One region of the Arthrobacter sp. FW306-07-I genome, then DNA from elsewhere that is predicted to be linked to it. Evidence: predicted binding sites of a transcription regulator. Region 1 holds the regulator's gene; each other region holds the start of a gene.
The links. The regulator HrcA, encoded in region 1, represses chaperone genes, less so after heat shock. The targets are predictions, from matches to a motif close to TTNGCACTCGNNNNNNNCGAGTGCNAA.

Region 1 (6,243 bases):
GGTTGCCGACCTGGTCAAGGTGGACATCATGCTCCAGGGTGAGCAGGTGGACGCCTTCAGTGCCATTACCCACCGGGACAAGGCATACGCCTACGGCGTGATGATGACCGGCAAGCTCCGCGAACTCATCCCTCGGCAGCAGTTCGAGGTGCCCATCCAGGCGGCCATCGGTTCCAGGATCATCGCCCGTGAAAGCATCCGGGCCATCCGCAAGGACGTACTGGCGAAATGCTACGGCGGTGACATCTCACGTAAGCGCAAGCTGCTGGAAAAGCAAAAAGAAGGCAAGAAGCGCATGAAGATGGTGGGCACGGTGGAAGTGCCGCAGGAGGCCTTCATCGCCGCCCTCACCACGGACGAATCGAAGGACAAGGCAAAGAAGAAGTGACCACTGCGCAGTGGGGGACGCCCTGATGCCCAGCGTCCTTCCCCTCGGCGACCCGGCGCCGTCGGACGGTCTGCTGCCTGCACAGGCAGCGGACGGTGCGGCGGGCCGGGCTTTCGGCCTGTACGTCCACATTCCCTTTTGCGCCGTGCGCTGCGGATACTGCGACTTCAACACCTACACCGCCACGGAGCTCGGCGGCGGCGCATCCCAGGATGCATATGCCCAAACGGCGGTGTCGGAAGTGGCATTGGCGGCCAAGGTGCTGGCGGGCTCGGGCATGCCGGAGCGGAAGCTCAGCACGGTCTTTTTCGGCGGCGGCACGCCCACGCTGCTTCCCGCTGAAGACCTTGCGGCGATCCTGCGCGCTGCCATCGATCAGTGGGGCATCGAGGACGGCGCCGAGGTCACCACGGAAGCCAACCCGGACTCCGTTACCCCTGAATCCCTGGCCGTCCTCAAGGAAGCCGGCTTCACCCGCGTGTCCTTTGGCATGCAGTCCGCCGTTCCGCACGTCCTCAAGGTCCTTGACCGCACCCACACGCCGAGCCGGGTTCCGCAGGTGGTGCAGTGGGCAAGGGAAGCCGGCCTGGCTGTCAGCCTGGACCTGATTTACGGCACGCCGGGGGAGTCGCTGGCCGACTGGCGGCACTCACTGGAGACCGCCCTGTCGTACCAGCCGGACCACATCAGCGCCTACGCGCTGATCGTTGAGGAGGGTACCAAGCTGGCAGCCCAGATGCGGCGCGGTGAGGTCCCGGGAATTGACGACGACGACCACGCCGACAAGTACGAGCTCGCCGACCAGTTGATCACCGAAGCAGGGCTTGGCTGGTATGAGGTCAGCAATTGGGCGCGCACTCCGGAGCAGGCGTGCCGGCACAACCTCGCATACTGGCGGGGCGACGACTGGTGGGGGATCGGGCCGGGCGCCCACTCCCACATGGGCGGGGTCCGCTGGTGGAACGTCAAGCACCCGTCCGCCTATGCCAACCGGCTGTCGCAGGGGCTGTCGCCGGCTGCCGGCAGGGAGACCCTGGATGCGGAAACCAGGCACCTGGAAAAGGTGATGCTCGAGGCGCGCCTGCAGTCAGGGCTTGAGGTGTCAACGCTCAGCGCCGCCGGGCGGCACGAGGTGGCCGGGCTGATCGCGGGCGGCCTGGTGGAGCCTGCTGCTGCTTTCCGCGGACGCCTGGTGCTGACCCTCAAGGGCAGGCTGCTGGCAGACGCAGTGGTCCGCCGCATCCTCCCTGACTAATCTCAGGGAGCCGCTGGGTGCGCCCCACAGCTTGCGAGGGCAGGGAGCCGCTGGGTGGGCCCACGCCCGTAGGGTTCCCTGGCCGAGCTTGCGAGGCTAGGACCGGTGGGTGGGCACACGCCCGTAGGGTTCCCTGGCCGAGCTTGCGAGGCTAGACCGCTGGGTCGGCCCACGCCCGTAGGGTTCCCTGGCCGAGCTTGCGAGGCTAGGGCAACGGGCGGGGACTATTTGATCCAGCGCAGGTTGTACTGGTAGCGGTGCGGCTGGCCACGGTTGACGTGGATACCTGCGGCTACGGAGAAGCAGGTGAGGGCCACCCAGATCAGTGTGGCGATGACCGCGAAGATGTTTCCCACATAGGGGATGAAGACCAGGATGTTGGCCAGCACCGCGGCGATGGTGGGCGGCAGGCTGAAGTTCAGCGCTTCCTTGGATTCCTGCGCGGTGAACGGCCCGCGGTCGCGGAAGATCAGGTAGATCAGCAGCGAGGGGATGCACCCCAGGATCCCGCCGAAGTGCGCCAGCGTGGCCCACTGGCGGTCCTCGCTGGCCGTAAGCGGCAGGGCGTTGGCGGGTACGCCATGGTACTCGGAGCGGCCCTGGCCGTCCCTGTGATCACGTGCGTTTTCTGCCACAGTCTGTGTCCTTCTGAGGTGCAAGTTAGTGCTGACTACTACCAAGAATACTGGCTTTAGGGCCGGCGCCCGCCGCTCAGGGCACGGTAAGGAAATCGATGACTTCCTCAACCCGGCCCAGCAGGGACGCTTCGAGGTCCGCGTACGTGCGTACGGCGCCCAGTAATTTCTGCCATCCGAGGCCGATGTCTTCCTTCGTGCTGTGGGGCCAGCCGAACGCTTTGAGGATCCCGGTCTTCCAGTCCTGCCCGCGTGGGATGGCGGGCCATTTTTCGATGCCCAGGACTGAAGGCCGGATTGCCTGCCAGACGTCCACGTACGGGTGGCCGACGATCAGGACGTTGCCGGCCGCGCCGGGGGACGCCATGACGGCGTCGGCGATCCGGGATTCCTTGGAATCGGGAACCAGGTGGTCCACCAGTACGCCGAGGCGGCGGCCAGGGCCCGGCTTGAAGTCCGCCACGGCTGCGGCCAGGTCGTCGATGCCGTGGAGGGGCTCGACGACGATGCCCTCCACGCGCAGGTCGTCTCCCCAGACCTTTTCCACCAGTTCGGCGTCGTGCTTGCCTTCCACCCAGATCCGGCTTGCCTTTGCGACCTGGGCGCGTTGGCCTGGGACGCGCACTGAACCGGAGGCGGTCCGGCCGGCGGGAGGACCGGCGGCGGCCTTGGGCGCGGGCGGCATCAATCGGATGGGCTGGCCCTCGAGGAGGAAACCGAATCCGAGCTTGAAGGACCGGGACTTTCCGCGGCGGTCCTCCAATGCCACGACGTGCATTCCGCCGGACTTCTCTACGCGGGTGACAGCGCCCACCCAGCCGGACTGTACTTCCTCAAGAACCATGCCCCGCTCCACAGGGACCTCGGGCAGCTCCACCCGCTTGGGAGCGGAAATGCCCCGGGGGCCCCAGTTCTGGTAATCCATGGAATCAATCCGCCTAGCGCTAGCTCCTCAACCCGGGAATTTCGCCCGGAGCGGTACCAATGCTAACAACGGGCCGAGGCATAATAGACTGTTAGCACTTAGGCATGTCGAGTGCTAACCCTTGGGCGGCACCGGGCGGAGCGGGTGCCCCGGACCATGGATGGAGGTGGAGAGTGAGCGAGCCACGCAAACTGGAAGTACTGCGGGCCATCGTGGAGGATTACGTCCACTCCCGCGAGCCGGTTGGGTCCAAAGCCCTGGTGGAGCGGCATCATCTTGGCGTTTCCAGCGCCACCATCCGCAATGACATGGCCGCGCTGGAGGACGAGGGGCTGATCACAGCCCCCCATACCAGCGCCGGCCGGATCCCCACGGACAAGGGCTACCGGCTTTTTGTCGACCAGATCTCCGCCGTCAAGCCCCTGTCGGCTCCCGAACGCCGAGCCATCCAAACCCTCCTGGAGGGCGCGGACGACCTCGACGACGTGCTGGACCGCACCGTCCGGCTGCTGTCACAACTGACCAACCAGGTAGCCGTGGTCCAGTACCCGCACCTGAGCAGGGCACTTGTCCGCCACATCGAATTCGTGCTGCTGGCACCGCGGAAGGTCCTCGTGGTCCTCATCGCCAACAGCGGCAAGGTGGAGCAGCGCGTCATCGACGTCGGGCAGGACCTCGGAGACGAAGCGCTGGCCGAGCTGCGCACCCGCTTCCTTGCCGCCCTCGGGGGAACCCGGCTGAGCCACCTCGCCCAGGCACTTCCCGCCGTCGTGGCCGCTGCGCCCCAGCCGCAACGCCAGGCAGCCTACGCGCTTGCCCTCGGCCTGGAGGCGCTGGCCCAGAACAGCAGGGAAGACCGCATGGTCATGGCCGGCACCGCCAACCTGGCCAGGTCGAACGTTGATTTCCCCCTGAGCATTGGTCCGGTGCTGGAGGCGCTCGAGGAACAGGTGGTGATGCTGCGGCTGTTGAGCGAAATGGCCCAGGACCACCGCGGCGTTGCCGTCAGCATCGGACGGGAGAACCCCTATGACGGCCTAGCCGAGGCCTCCGTCGTGGCCACCGGCTATGGTCCGGACAGTGCAGCCAAGGTGGGAATCCTCGGACCCACCCGAATGGACTATCCCACCACCATGGCCGCCGTCAGGGCCGTAGCCCGCTACCTTTCCAGGATTTTGGGGCCCTGACTCCTGGCCGCCGGAGCCCGCTTCGGCTGTGGACAAGAGTCCTGGCGCCCGACTGAACGCAGTACAACAAGGAAGAGACACGAATTTTGAGCAGCCACTATGACGTCCTTGGAGTCTCACCCGAAGCTACGGGCGAAGAGATCAAAAAGGCCTACCGCAAGCTGGCCCGCACCCTTCACCCGGACGTTAACCCAGGTGCCGACGCTGCCGAGCGCTTCAAGGCGGTAACGCACGCCTACGAGGTCCTTTCCGACCCCCAGAAGCGCAGGATCTACGACACCACCGGCAACGAAAACGGCACGGACAACGGTTTCGGCGGCGCCGGTTACGCAGGCCAGGGGTTCGCGTTCCAGGACATCTTCGACACCTTCTTTGGCGCGGGCGGCACGTCTGGCCCGGCGTCCCGGGTCCGCCGCGGCCAGGACGCACTCATCAGTGTCCGGATCGACCTCCGCGACGCCGTCTTCGGAGTCAACAAGAAACTCGAGGTGGACACCGCAGTGGTCTGCCCCACCTGTGATGGATCCTGCTGCCGCCCGGGCACCCACCCGGAGCGCTGTGACATCTGCGGCGGCAGCGGCCAGGTCCAGCGGGCCGTCCGGTCCATCCTTGGCCAGGTCATGACGGCAGCTCCCTGCGGCACCTGCGAAGGTTTCGGTACGGTCATCAAGGACCCCTGCAATGAATGCAGCGGCCAGGGCCGCATCCGCAGCCGCCGGTCACTGACCATCAAGGTTCCTGCCGGCGTCGCCACCGGCACCCGCATCCAGCTTTCCGGGCAGGGCGAAGCCGGCCCGGCAGGTGGGCCCGCCGGCGACCTCTACGTGGAGATCCGCGTCAACAACGACCCCACGTACGTGCGCGAAGGCGATGACCTGCACGCCACCCTGCACATCCCCATGACCGCTGCGGCCCTGGGCACGGACGTCAGCCTGGAAACCTTCGACGGTACCCAGGAGATCGATGTCAAGCCCGGCACCCAGTCCGGCGAAATCATCACCCTGCGCGGCTTGGGCGTCACGCACCTGAGGGGCTATGGCCGCGGCGACCTGAAGGTCCATCTGCAGGTGGACACCCCCGCCAAGCTCGACTCCGCGCAGGAGGACCTGCTGCGCCAGCTTGCCAAGCTCCGCGGCGAGCAGATCACCGAAGGCAAGTTGGCTGCCAGCGGCGGCATGTTCGCCAAGCTCCGGGACCGGTTCGGGAACCTGTAGCGGTGAGCAACCCGGTCTTTTTCACCTCCACCGGTTCGCTGGACGCCATGTCGCCGGGCCGCATCTTTGTCCTCGAAGGGGCGGAGGCGCGCCATGCCGTCACCGTAAAGCGGCTGGCGCCGGGCGAGGCCGTGGACATTGTCGACGGCGCCGGCACCCGCATGACCGGAAGAGTCGTCTCGGCTGCACCCTCGGGCCTCGAGGTGGAGTGCGGCAGCCTGGCGGTGGAAGACAGGCCGGACGTGCGGCTGGTGCTGGTCCAGGCCCTGGCCAAGGGCGATCGCGACGAACTGGCCATTGAGACGGCCACCGAACTGGGCGTCGACGCGGTGGTTCCCTGGCAGTCCGAACGGTCCATCGTCCGCTGGAAGGGCGACCGTGCAGCGCGGGCTCACGCCAAGTGGGAGTCAACCGTGGCGGCGGCCGCCAAGCAGGCACGGCGTGCCTGGATCCCGGAAGTGCGCGCCGCCGTCGACACCACAGGGCTTGCCACCGCGGTGAACGCGGCGGACCTGGCGGTCATCCTGCATGAAGACGCCGTACGGCCGCTGCGTACCGTCCTTGAAGCGTGGCAGGGGAGTGCAGGCACCGGCTCCCGTGAAATCCTGCTGATCGTCGGCCCGGAGGGCGGCATCAGCC
Region 2 (6,243 bases), 1.5 Mb from region 1:
GCCTCCGCGAGTCCTCGCTTTCCGAGCGCGAACAGCAGATGCTGGCCCTGGAACGGCAGTGGTGGAAGTATGCGGGAGCCAAGGAACAAGCCATCCGCGACCTCTTCGATCTCTCCGCGACGCATTACTACCAGCTCCTCAACGCACTGATCGACCGCGAGGATGCCCTGGCCCACGATCCCATGCTGGTGAAGAGATTGCGTAGACTACGTACGTCGCGCCACCGTGCACGCACCGCCCGGCGCCTGGGATCCGACGCTTAGACGCCCCAGGCCGGGACAACAGCCGCAATCAACAAGGATGTCCTTCCACCATGACCAGATACGCCCGCGATGAATTCGACAAGGTCCCGGAGACCGCGTCGCGACAAGGTGTCCACCGGACGGCCTCGGCCCCGTCCCGCGTGCGGCTGTGGCCCATTTTGGCGGTGGGCGTGGCCGCCCTCGCCATTGGACTGGTCTCCTTCCTGATCCTTCCCAAGCTCGGCTTCAACACCACCGCCAGCCAGGCCTCGGCAACCGTCGAATCAGCCCCGCTGGCCGGAACCGGGTCCACGCCTTCGCCCACCCTGGGATCCTCAGCGCCGGCGTCAGCCCCGGCCCCGTCCGCCTCTGCCGAACCAACCCAGGGCAGCGGGCCCGAGCCAACTCCTTCCGCCACCCAGCAGGCCGTCGTCGACAAGACCCAGGCAGTGGCGGTTTACAACGCTGCCGGCACCGCAGGACTGGCCAGCCGTGTGGGCGGAACGGTCCAGGCTGACGGTTGGCGGCTCGGCCAGGTAGGCAACTGGTCCGGCGCCCCGCAGAAGTCCTCCGTGATCTTCTATGCCGGCCCGCAGCAGCTGGCCAGCGCGCAGGAGCTTGCCGGACTGTTGAACATCCCCACTGTGGTGAACAGCACCGAATTCCAGGTACCGCTCGTGGTGGTGCTCGGCCCGGGTTACCGGTAGCCGCAAGCCCTCCATCTACTCCGGCCCGCCCCCGAGGCCGGGCCCCAACGGAAAGAGTTGTCCATCATGGCACTGGGAACCGTGAAATGGTTCAACGCTGAAAAGGGCTACGGCTTCATCACCGTTGACGGCTCCGGTGACGACGTTTTTGTCCACTGGTCCGCGATCCAGGGGGAGGGTTACCGGGCCCTGGCCGAGGGGCAGCGGGTGCAGCTGGAGATCGGCGAGGGCGAAAAGGGCCCCCAGGCAGAAAACGTACGGCCCGCGCAGTGACGATGCCCCACCATTCCCCAGCGCGTGCCTTGGCAGGACTCGCCCTTTCCCTGGCAGGCCTCCTTTCCATGACGGCCTGCGCCGGCACCGGCGGCAACGCCAGGACAGAATCCGCGGAGGCCTCCGGCGACGGCGTCCTGCGGGTGGGCTTGATCCTTGACAACACCGGCGACAACGCCTTCCTCAACGCACCCCAGCTGGCCGCAGCCAAAGCGGCCATCCAGGACATCAACGCCGCCGGCGGACACAAAGGCCGGCCCGTGGAGCTGCTGCCGGTGCACCCGGACCAGGACACTGCAGCCCAGGCCAAGGATCTGGCGGCTGCCAAGGCGGACATAGCCATCGGACCCACGGACTCCAGCCACGCAACCGCCGCCGTGGACATCCTGTCCCGGGCCCACGTGCCGCTTATCTCCCCGGCCAACACTGCTGCCGGCCTCTCGACGAGCGCCAGCGGAGGCTACTATTTCCGAACCGCCGCAGCCGACGTCGCACAAGGGCCCGTGCTGGCCAAGCTCGCAAAGGACGCCGGGGCCGCCAGCATCAGCGTGCTCTACCAGGAGGGTTCCTACGGCAAGGACCTCTCCGCCGCGGTCACCGAAGCTGCCCAACAGTCCGGGCTTAAGGTCCTGCCCGGGGTGGGCTTCAAACCGGGGGATGCCGCCGAAGCCGCACGCTCCGTTGCGAAAGCCACTCCGGACGCCGTCGTCCTGGTGGCCAGGGATGGTGCGCAGGGCGCATTGGCAGAGCTCCACGACGCCGGCCTCAGCGGTTCGAAGTTCATCCTCAGTGACGGCGCCTTCGCCCGCTACGGATCCGGTCTGCCGGCGCGGGCCCTCGAAGGCGCCCGCGCCGTCGTCCCCGGCCAGCTCCCCACGGCAGCCTTCCAAGGGAAACTGCTGGCGGTGGACGCCTCCCTGAAGGACGTCTCCTACGCTGCCGAAACCTATGACGCCGTGACGTTGGCGGCACTCGCTGCGGCCCGGGCGCAGGATGACGCGGGGCGGTCCATCGCCGCGAACCTCATCGCGGTCTCGGGCGGAACTGCCCCCGGGGCGGGTACGCCGCAGGCTCCTTGCCGGAGTTACAAGGAGTGCCTTGGCGGCCTCGCCGCCGGCCCGGACATAAACTACGACGGCGAATCCGGCCCGGTTGCCTTCGACACCAACGGGGACATCACCACAGCTGCCTTCTCGGTCTTCACCTATGGGGCGGACAACAACCCCAGCCCCACCGGGCATGAAACAGCCGGACACTCCGGCTGATCGCCCTGGGCGAAGCCACTGCGGCCAGCGCCTTGTCCGCGCGTCTTATCGCTTGCACTCTAACCTGGGGAGTGCTAATTATTGAGTTAGCACTCTGACGTACCGACTGCTAAAGCAAAGCCTGGTTCCGGCCGGCGGCGCCCTGCATCGGCCGAGGAGCGAAAGAAACACCTCACTTCAGTGAGATCCCTGCGCGGAGGCATACAGAGGCCGCCGTTAAAGGATCGTCCGTCGCGGGCACTGCAGCGAAGGTTCATTCTTAACGACTGTCCCGAAAGGACTACTGCCGTTATGGCCAAGATCATTGCATTTGATGAAGAGGCACGCCGCGGCCTTGAGCGTGGCCTGAACACCCTCGCCGACGCCGTTAAGGTCACCCTCGGCCCGCGTGGACGCAACGTCGTCCTCGAAAAGAAGTGGGGCGCCCCCACGATCACCAACGATGGTGTTTCCATCGCCAAGGAGATCGAGCTGGACGATCCCTACGAGAAGATCGGCGCAGAGCTGGTCAAGGAAGTTGCCAAGAAGACTGACGATGTTGCCGGCGACGGCACCACCACGGCAACCGTCCTGGCCCAGGCACTGGTCAAGGAAGGCCTGCGCAACGTTGCCGCCGGCGCCGACCCGCTGTCCCTCAAGCGCGGCATCGAGAAGGCCGTTGACGCCGTCACCGCCGAACTGCTGAACTCCGCCAAGGAAATCGAAACCAAGGAAGAAATCGCGGCCACCGCCTCCATCTCCGCCGGTGACGACGAGATCGGTGCCCTCATCGCCGAAGCCCTGGACAAGGTGGGCAAGGAAGGCGTCATCACGGTCGAGGAGTCCAACACCTTCGGCTTGGAGCTCGAGCTCACCGAAGGCATGCGCTTCGACAAGGGCTACATTTCCGCCTACTTCGTCACCGACGCAGAGCGCCAGGAAACGGTCCTTGAGGACCCGTACATCCTGATCGTCAACTCCAAGATCTCCAACGTCAAGGAACTGGTTGCTGTCCTGGAAAAGGTCATGCAGTCCAACAAGCCGCTGCTGATCATCGCCGAGGACATCGAGGGCGAGGCCCTGGCCACCCTGATCGTCAACAAGATCCGCGGCACCTTCAAGTCCGTCGCCGTCAAGGCCCCGGGCTTCGGTGACCGCCGTAAGGCCCAGCTGGCCGATATCGCCGTCCTCACCGGCGGCCAGGTCATCTCCGAAGAGGTTGGCCTCAAGCTGGAGAACGCTGGCCTGGAGCTCCTGGGCCAGGCCCGCAAGGTTGTCGTCACCAAGGACGAGACCACCATCGTCGAAGGTGCCGGCGACGCCGACCAGATCGCAGGCCGCGTGTCCCAGATCCGCGCCGAGATCGAGAACTCCGACTCCGACTACGACCGCGAGAAGCTGCAGGAGCGCCTGGCCAAGCTGGCCGGCGGCGTTGCAGTCATCAAGGCCGGTGCCGCCACCGAGGTTGAACTCAAGGAGCGCAAGCACCGCATCGAGGACGCAGTCCGCAACGCCAAGGCTGCAGTTGAGGAAGGCATCGTCGCCGGTGGCGGCGTGGCCCTGATCCAGGCCGGTGCCAAGGCATTCGCCAACCTTCAGCTGTCCGGTGACGAAGCAACCGGCGCCAACATCGTCCGCGTTGCCATCGACGCGCCGCTGAAGCAGATCGCCTTCAACGCCGGCATGGAGCCGGGTGTGGTTGTCGACAAGGTCCGCGGCCTGCCCGCCGGCCACGGCCTCAACGCCGCAACCGGTGAGTACACCGACCTGCTGGCTGCCGGCGTCAACGACCCCGTCAAGGTGACCCGCTCTGCCCTGCAGAACGCAGCTTCGATCGCCGGCCTGTTCCTGACCACCGAAGCAGTGGTTGCTGACAAGCCGGAGAAGGCTGCTGCCCCTGCCGGCGGCGACGACATGGGCGGCATGGGCGGCATGGGCGGCTTCTAAGCCTCCCGGCCGGGAAACCCCTCCCGCCAACAAAAAATGCGGCTCCCTCCTGGTGAGGGGGCCGCATTTTTTGTGCCTGGGGAAGGGCCCGCCCGGGGCTCTACTTCCGGGCCGAATCCAGCATCCCCTGGACTTCCTTCTTGAAGGCCTCCGCGGCAGCCTGCGGGGTCAGGCGGTCATACAAGACTTCATCCGTGTAGCGCTTGATGACGTTCTGGACGCTGCCCGCACCGACTGGTGGAACCGGGGGCGCATCCTTGATATCCGGAGCGATGTCCTTCAGGAAGTTGACCACCGTGGTGTCGGCCGGCTTCAGTGAGGGCGTAATGCCGGCGACGATTTCGCTGTTGGTGGGCACGCCCCTGTCCGTCATGAGGATGGCGCCGGCTTCGGGGCTGTTGGTGAGGTAGTTGATGAATTCGGCTGCCTGCTGGGCATGCTTGGAGCGCGAGGAAGCGGACCAGAACATGGTGGGCTTGTAGTACATGCCGTTTTTGGCCGAGGCGCCGTCAACGCTCGGGGCACGCAGCATCTTGATGCTGCTGCCGGTGGTGGCTTCCAGCGAACCCAGCTGGTTGGTCCACCACCAGGCCATGCCTACCCGGTTGGTGCCGAAGAGGCTCTGCTCAAGGCTCGCGCCTGCGTCTTCCGTCGCTACGTTTGCCGGCGGGCTGGCCTTTGAATCGCGCTGCTCCTTGAGCCGCTCCCAGAAGGAGGCAGCCGTGGCCGTCTCGAAGTCGAGCTTGCCGTCCTCCGAGTACAGGTTCTCGCCGTGCTGGCGGAGCCAGACGATCAGGTCGGCCTCGTTGCTGCCGTACGCGGCTCCATAGCTCTTTCCGTCGCCTGCGGCGCTGATCTTCGCCGCAGTGTCCATGAAGTCCTTCCACGTCCACGTCTTGTCGTCGGGAACCGGAACGCCTGCCGCCTGGAATACCTTGGTGTTGGCCATGATGACATAGGCGTTCTGGCCGGTGCTCAGTCCGTACTGCGCGCCATCGTACTGGCCTGAGGCGAGTGCCTCCTTGTCCAGCTTGGACGTGTCGATGCCGTTCTGCTTGGACAGGTCCAGCAGCGCCCCGCGGCCCCCGTATTCGGCAATGTACTTCTGGTCCATCTGGATGACATCGGGCGCATCGTTGGCGGCGGTCTTGGTTGCCAGCTTGTCCCAGTAGCTGGACCATTCGCCCGGCTCGGCCTTGATCTTGATGTTTGGGTGGGACGCTTCGAACGCGGCGATGACCTTGTTTGTCTGTCCGTTCAGGTACTCGTTGCCCCACCAGGCGAACCGCAGGGTCACCTGACCGTTGTCGCCTGAACCGCCCGAGCCGCCGGCGGCACCGCAGCCCGTGGCCAGGATGGACAGAGCCACGGCCGCAGCGCCAAGCTGAAACCTCCGGCGGCTTACGACTGGAATCGTCATTGAATGTTCCTTTCGGTTGGTTCCGTCACGCTCTGGCAGCCTTGCGAGCTGAAGAAGCTGCGCCTCAGAAACCGTTTTCTCGAGTTATGGTGCGATTCTTTCGCGTGGTCTACATCCCCGTCAAGGCTTTTCGGTAAGCGTTTTCCGGAAGTTGCGCGCGTAAGGCTGCAGGCGCGGGACGCGCAGCCCAAGGCCCCGGCAGCCCCGGCAGGATGGGCTGCAGCACAGCCGGCCGCAACCCATTGCCGGCTGCTTCTGGCAGGATGGATTGGTGACGATTACTGCAGCGGCTGACGGTTCGGCCTTGGGAAACCCTGGCCCGGCGGGATGGGCCTGGTATGTGAATGACGATTGCTGGCGGGCCGGTGGCTGGCCGCACGGGACCAACAACCAGGGGGAGCTGATGGCTG
Region 3 (6,243 bases), 730 kb from region 1:
GAGCTACGGCGCCGCCGGAAACCCGGACCTGACGCGCAAAGCCGGCAAAGGCCTCGCGGGTGAGCTGGCGCCGCTGGGCTTCGACCTGGACTTCGCCCCGGACACTGACGTGACCATCGGGCCCAGCGACCCCACCATCGGGTCCCGGTCCATGTCCGCCGATCCGGTGGCAGCGGCAACCCATGGGGTGGCGTTTTCGCAGGGCATGCTGGACGCCGGGGTGCTTCCCAGCGTCAAGCACTTTCCGGGGCACGGATCCGTGACTGCAGACTCGCACCTGAGCCTCCCCGTCCAGCCGGCCGGCATCGATGCGCTCAGGGCCCGGGACTGGAAGCCGTTCCAGGCCGCCGTCGCCGCGGGCCTTCCGATCGTCATGACCGGGCACATCGCCGTGCCTGCGCTGGAACCCGGCGTGCCGTCGTCGCTTTCTGCCCCAAGTTACGCAGCATTGAGGGGGCTGGGCTTCAAGGGTGTGGCCGTCACTGACGCGCTGAACATGGGTGCGGTGGACAACCAGTACCCCGCCGGCGCTGCCGCGGTGAAGGCGCTCACCGCCGGTGCCGACCTGCTGCTGATGCCTGCTGACGTGGCACAGGCCCATGCCGCCATCGTCCAGGCGCTGGCCGCAGGCACCCTTCCCGGCGCCCGGCTGGATGAGGCAGCGCAGCGGGTGGCCACCATGATGATCTGGCATGCCCGGGCCACGCCTGCTCCCGGAACGCCGGGTGCCGGTGCTCCGGCCGGAAGCGCCGCGCCCTTGTCTGCCCAGGTGTCCGCGTCCGCCGTCACGGTGGTGTCCGGCCCCTGTTCCGGACCATTGGTGCCCGGCTCGGTGCGCGTGGCCGGCGGCGGACCGGGGGACCGGGAGCGGTTCGAGGCCGCCGCTGCCCGGGCCGGCCTCGAAGTCGGGGCGGGACCCCTGGTCAACCTGATCGGCTTTGGCGGGAAACCGGTTGGCGGTGACATCGCCGTGGCCCTGGATGCCCCCTGGCCGCTGCAGGGCTCCAGCGCGCCGGTGAAGCTGGCACTCTATGGCCGTACCGACGCCGCTTTCGACGCACTGGCCGCCGTGCTGGCCGGAAAGGCGCCCGCCCCCGGGAAGCTGCCCGCCGCCGTCGGGCCCTTTCCTGCGGGAACCGGCTGCCCCTGACCGGAACACCACCCAGCTGGTGAACGCGGGTTTAATGGTCTGGTGCCCATTCTGAATAAAGACATGACCCTCTGCATCTCGCTCTCGGCCCGGCCCAGCAACAACGGGACCCGGTTCCACAACCACCTGTACGGACAATTGGACCTGAACTGGATTTACAAGGCGTTCGCGCCTACCAACCTGGAGCAGGCCATCGCGGGCGTCCGCGGGCTGGGCATCCGCGGCTGCGCCATCTCCATGCCATACAAGGAAGACGTCATCGCGCTCGCGGACGAGATGGATCCCTCTGCCAAGGCCATCGACTCCGTGAACACCATCGTGAACACGGACGGGCACCTGAAGGCGTACAACACCGACTACACGGCAATTGAGCAGCTGCTGGCCACCAATGCGGTGCCCACCAACTATTCCGTGCTGGTCCAGGGCGCGGGTGGGATGGCGAAGGCCACGGTCGCTGCCTTACGGGACGCCGGCTTCGAGGACGTCACCGTCATCGCCCGGAACGAGGGCGCCGGGCGTGCGCTCGCTGACCAGTACGGCTTCCAGTGGCGGGCAGCGCTCGACGGCGGGACGGCCGACCTGATCATCAACGTCACCCCCATCGGCATGGCGGGAGGGGCGGAAGCGGACAGCCTGGCTTTTCCTGCCGAAGCCATCGAGGCCGCCCGCGTGGTGTTCGACGTGGTGGCGCTGCCTGCCGAAACGCCGCTGATCCGCGCTGCCAGGGCAGCCGGCAAGCCAGTCATTACCGGGGCGGAGGTGGCCACCATCCAGGCGCTGGAGCAGTTCGTCCTGTACACGGGGGTGCGGCCGACGGCAGAGCAGGTGCGGGCCGCCGAGGAGTTCATGCGCGCCCAGTAGCTGCGCGAGGGGCTCCCGGCCTGGCAGTCAGACGGGTTCCACCACGATGGCCACCCGGTCCTCGCCGATGCGGGTCAGGACCAGGGTGGCCGTTTTGCCGCCCTTTTTGGTGTTTTTCCCGCCCGGCAGCAGCTGCTTCCGCAGCTCTTCCGGGGTCACCGCGGTGCCGCGCTTCTTGATGTCCAGCACGGTGATGCCCTCCTGCTTCACCCAGGCCTTCAAGGCCTTGACGTTGTAGGGCATGACCTGGAGGACTTTGTAGGCCTTGGCAAACGGGGTGTCCAGGAGCTCCGGGGCGCAGATGTAGGCGATGTGCTCATCCACCAAATGCCCGCCGAGTTCCAGCGCCACGTCCGCCACCAAACCGGCGCGGATCACGGCACCGTCGGGCTCGTACAGATACCCCTCCACCGGTCCCACCGGCGCCGTCGGGCCTGCGCCGAAGTCCTCGCCGCTGGTCAGTTCGGCCGGCCCCTGGGAACCCAGGACCAGGGCAGCGCGGCGGACGCCGGGCCTGCGTACGGCGTTGAACCACAAGGTCACCTCGGTGACGTCCCCGCCCACCGACACCCACTGCGCCTCGCACCCGGCGGGCACGGATTCGTGCGGCATGCCCGGGCCCATCTTCACGCCCACGGCCTTCCCCCCGGCGGCCAGCGACTCCACGAAGGACAACGGCGGTGAGAACGCCTCGGGGTCCCAAATCCGTTTGGTGCCCGAGGTGGAGGTGACCCGGCGGGCCGGATCCAGCCAGACGCCGTCGATCCCTTCCAGCGGGACCGCCTCCGCGTCGGCGTGGACCACCGTGGCGTTGGGAAACGGGATGAGGTTCACCGTTGCGCATGCCGCGGTGGTTTCATCCATTTCCACCGCGGTGACGTTGATGTCCAGGGAGGCCAGGGCCAGTGAGTCGGCGCCGAGGCCGCAGCCCAGGTCCGCCACGTGGCCGATCCCGGCAGCCGCGAAACGCCGCGCATGGTGGGCGGCGACGTTCAGGCGCGTGGCCTGCTCCAGTCCGGCCTGGGTGAAGAGCATCTGGCGGGCAAACTCGCCGAATTTCGCCGCTGCCCGGGTGCGCAGCCGCGACTGCGTGAGCACGGCGGACACGAGCTCGGGGGAGTGCCCGGCCTTCCGGAGGGCCGAATTGAGCTCGAACGAATCCTCGTCCCGGTAGGGGCCCAGCGATGCCAGCAACTCCCAGCCTTCGGGGGTCAGCAGCGGTGCGATCTGGTCCTGTGCGATCTGGTCCTGGGGAGCGTGAGCCATGGGTTCCAGCCTAGTGGAGGAGCGCGTGGCCGGGATGCGGATACTGTTGAAACCATGGATGAGAGCGCAGCCCCCGGGGAGACCGCGGACCACGGGCCCAGGCACACCGGACCCGCCAGGTTTGCCCGTCCCGTCCTGATCGCCGCTGCCGTGGTGGCCGTGGTCTGCATCGCCCTGCTGGTGATCATCTTCCTGCTGGACACCTTCAACGCCACCGTCTATTCCGTGGGCGGCAACGACATCCAGGACAACACCCAGGAGGCCAAGGACATCCGCGGGCTGTACGACGGCGCCCGGGCAGGAAGCATCGTCTTCCTCGTCATTGCGCTGCTCGCCGCAGCGGTGTCCGGGTGGGTCCTCTACCGGGGACGGAAGCAGGGCGGCGGCGATTCCGACGGCGGCGAGGACGTGGACTTTGACGACCTCGGCCGGTAGGTGGGCTGCGGCTTCCACCCCGCCGCCCGGCGTCGTCCGATCCCAGAAGGCGTACGCCCATGACGAAACGTTGGCACTCACCTTGACCGAGTGCTAACTCATACATAGAGTCTTCATTAGCACTCTCCCTAGGCGGGTGCTAACACATGAAGAGCTGCCAGCCAGGCTGCTGCCGGCACCGCGACGACGGTTTGCCAGCTACGGCGGAAAGCTTTCCAGTCCACGAATTTGCTGACGAAAAGGAGAGGTCCGAGTGTCGGTCTCTATTAAGCCTCTTGAGGATCGTATTGTTGTCCGCCCGCTCGAAGCCGAGCAGACCACGGCTTCCGGCCTGGTCATCCCGGACTCCGCACAGGAGAAGCCGCAGGAAGGCGAAGTTGTCGCAGTAGGCCCCGGCCGCTTCGAAGACGGCAACCGCGTCCCCGTTGACGTAGCAGTTGGCGACGTCGTCATCTACTCCAAGTACGGCGGAACCGAAGTCAAGACCGGCGGCACGGAGTACCTTGTGCTCTCCGCCCGCGACGTCCTGGCGATCGTCGTAAAGTAACTCTTCCGGATCCCCGTGCCGCCGGCCATGCTCATGCTGGCCGGCAGTGCGGGGTTCTGTCTTTGAAAGGACAAAACCATGGCAAAGCAGCTTGCGTTTAATGACGCTGCCCGCCGGTCTCTTGAGGCCGGCATCGATAAGCTCGCGAACACCGTCAAGGTGACGCTCGGCCCCCGCGGCCGCAACGTCGTCCTGGACAAGAAGTGGGGCGCCCCCACCATCACGAACGACGGCGTCACCATCGCCCGCGAAGTGGAACTGGACGATCCCTACGAGAACCTTGGCGCCCAGCTGGCCAAGGAAGTAGCTACCAAGACCAACGACGTTGCCGGCGACGGCACCACCACCGCCACCGTCCTGGCCCAGGCACTGGTCAAGGAAGGCCTGCGCAACGTTGCCGCCGGCGCTGCCCCCGGCCAGATCAAGCGCGGCATCGAAGTTGCGGTTGAAGCCGTGGCTGCCCGCCTGCTCGAGAACGCCCGGCCGGTTGAAGGCACCCAGGTGGCAAACGTTGCCGCCATCTCCGCCCAGAGCGACGAAATCGGCGAGCTCCTCGCCGAGGCCTTCGGCAAGGTGGGCAAGGATGGCGTCATCACCATCGAAGAGTCGTCCACCACCCAGACGGAACTGGTCCTCACCGAGGGCATGCAGTTCGACAAGGGTTACCTGTCCCCGTACTTCGTCACCGACGCGGAGCGCCAGGAAGCTGTCCTCGAGGACGCCCTCATCCTGATCAACCAGGGCAAGATCTCCTCCATCCAGGAGTTCCTGCCGCTGCTCGAAAAGGCGCTGCAGGCCTCCAAGCCGCTGTTCATCATTGCCGAGGACGTTGAGGGCGAGGCCCTGTCCACGCTGATCGTCAACCGCATCCGCGGCACCCTGAACGTCGTTGCCGTCAAGGCTCCGGGCTTCGGTGACCGACGCAAGGCCATGCTGCAGGACATCGCCACCCTCACCGGTGCGCAGGTTGTCTCACCGGAGCTGGGCCTGAGCCTGGACTCCGTTGGCCTGGAGGTGCTGGGTACCGCCCGCCGCATCACCGTCACCAAGGACAACACCACCATCGTGGACGGCGCCGGTTCGGCTGAGGACGTGTCAGCACGCGTTGCCCAGCTGCGCGCCGAGCTGACCCGCACCGACTCCGACTGGGACCGCGAAAAGCTCCAGGAGCGCCTGGCCAAGCTGGCCGGCGGCATCGGCGTCATCAAGGTCGGTGCTGCCACCGAGGTTGAGCTGAAGGAAAAGAAGCACCGCATCGAGGACGCCGTGTCCTCCACCCGCGCTGCCCTCGAAGAAGGCATCGTGGCAGGCGGCGGTTCCGCCCTGGTCCACGCCCTCAAGGCACTGGATGAGGACGCTTCGGTCAAGGCCCTCGAAGGCGACGCCGCAGCAGCTGTCGGCATCGTCCGCCGGGCACTGGTTCAGCCGCTGCGCTGGATCGCCCAGAACGCCGGCTTCGACGGCTACGTGGTGGCTGCCAAGGTTGCCGACGCCGAGGTCAACAACGGCTTCAACGCCAAGTCCGGCGAGTACGAGGACCTGATCGGCGCGGGCGTCATCGACCCCGTCAAGGTCACCCGTGCAGCCCTCCGCAACGCGGCCTCCATCGCTGCCCTGGTTCTCACCACCGAGACCCTGGTCGTGGAGAAGCCGGCCGAAGAGGACGAGCACGCAGGCCACAGCCACTAGCGGCTGCACCCTCGCGGCTTTCCGCTCGAAAAAGGCTGGTCCGGCATCTGCCGGACCAGCCTTTTTCATGTCCCCTGAACGAGGCCCCCTTAACCCGCCGCCATGTCCCGCGTCTCTACGCCGCCTACAGGCTCATAGACCAAAGACACAGCGCCTTTGGGGAAGCTGCGCGCCGGCTCGGCCAGGCTGAAAGTGGTGGGTACGGCACCGTCGTCGAAGAGGCGCTTGCCTTGTCCGAGCGCGACGGGATAAAGCCACAGGTGAAGACGGTCCAGCACGCCTGCCGACAGGAGGG

Region 2: a site for HrcA is predicted at 2,574-2,600, ahead of groL (chaperonin GroEL). Genes of this name have one in related genera too.
Region 3: a site for HrcA is predicted at 3,783-3,809, ahead of groES (co-chaperone GroES). Genes of this name have one in related genera too.

What each region holds. Positions count from the first base shown of each region.
Region 1 covers NZ_CP084550.1:2,316,904-2,323,146, reverse strand. The annotation lists gene lepA (translation elongation factor 4) at 1-388, shown strand, start outside; gene hemW (radical SAM family heme chaperone HemW) at 414-1,643, shown strand; gene LFT46_RS10695 (DUF4870 domain-containing protein) at 1,868-2,278, opposite strand; gene LFT46_RS10690 (DUF3097 domain-containing protein) at 2,355-3,203, opposite strand; gene hrcA (heat-inducible transcriptional repressor HrcA) at 3,377-4,390, shown strand; gene dnaJ (molecular chaperone DnaJ) at 4,477-5,604, shown strand; gene LFT46_RS10675 (16S rRNA (uracil(1498)-N(3))-methyltransferase) at 5,607-6,243, shown strand, end outside.
Region 2 covers NZ_CP084550.1:846,795-853,037, forward strand. The annotation lists gene LFT46_RS03990 (DUF3263 domain-containing protein) at 1-263, shown strand, start outside; gene LFT46_RS03995 (LytR C-terminal domain-containing protein) at 314-949, shown strand; gene LFT46_RS04000 (cold-shock protein) at 1,016-1,222, shown strand; gene LFT46_RS04005 (ABC transporter substrate-binding protein) at 1,225-2,487, shown strand; gene groL (chaperonin GroEL) at 2,779-4,413, shown strand; gene LFT46_RS04015 (ABC transporter substrate-binding protein) at 4,514-5,833, opposite strand; gene LFT46_RS04020 (ribonuclease HI family protein) at 6,105-6,243, shown strand, end outside.
Region 3 covers NZ_CP084550.1:3,050,793-3,057,035, reverse strand. The annotation lists gene LFT46_RS14075 (glycoside hydrolase family 3 protein) at 1-1,150, shown strand, start outside; gene LFT46_RS14070 (shikimate 5-dehydrogenase) at 1,214-2,011, shown strand; gene LFT46_RS14065 (class I SAM-dependent methyltransferase) at 2,039-3,277, opposite strand; gene LFT46_RS14060 (hypothetical protein) at 3,332-3,712, shown strand; gene groES (co-chaperone GroES) at 3,966-4,259, shown strand; gene groL (chaperonin GroEL) at 4,338-5,948, shown strand; gene LFT46_RS14045 (dihydrofolate reductase family protein) at 6,038-6,243, opposite strand, start outside.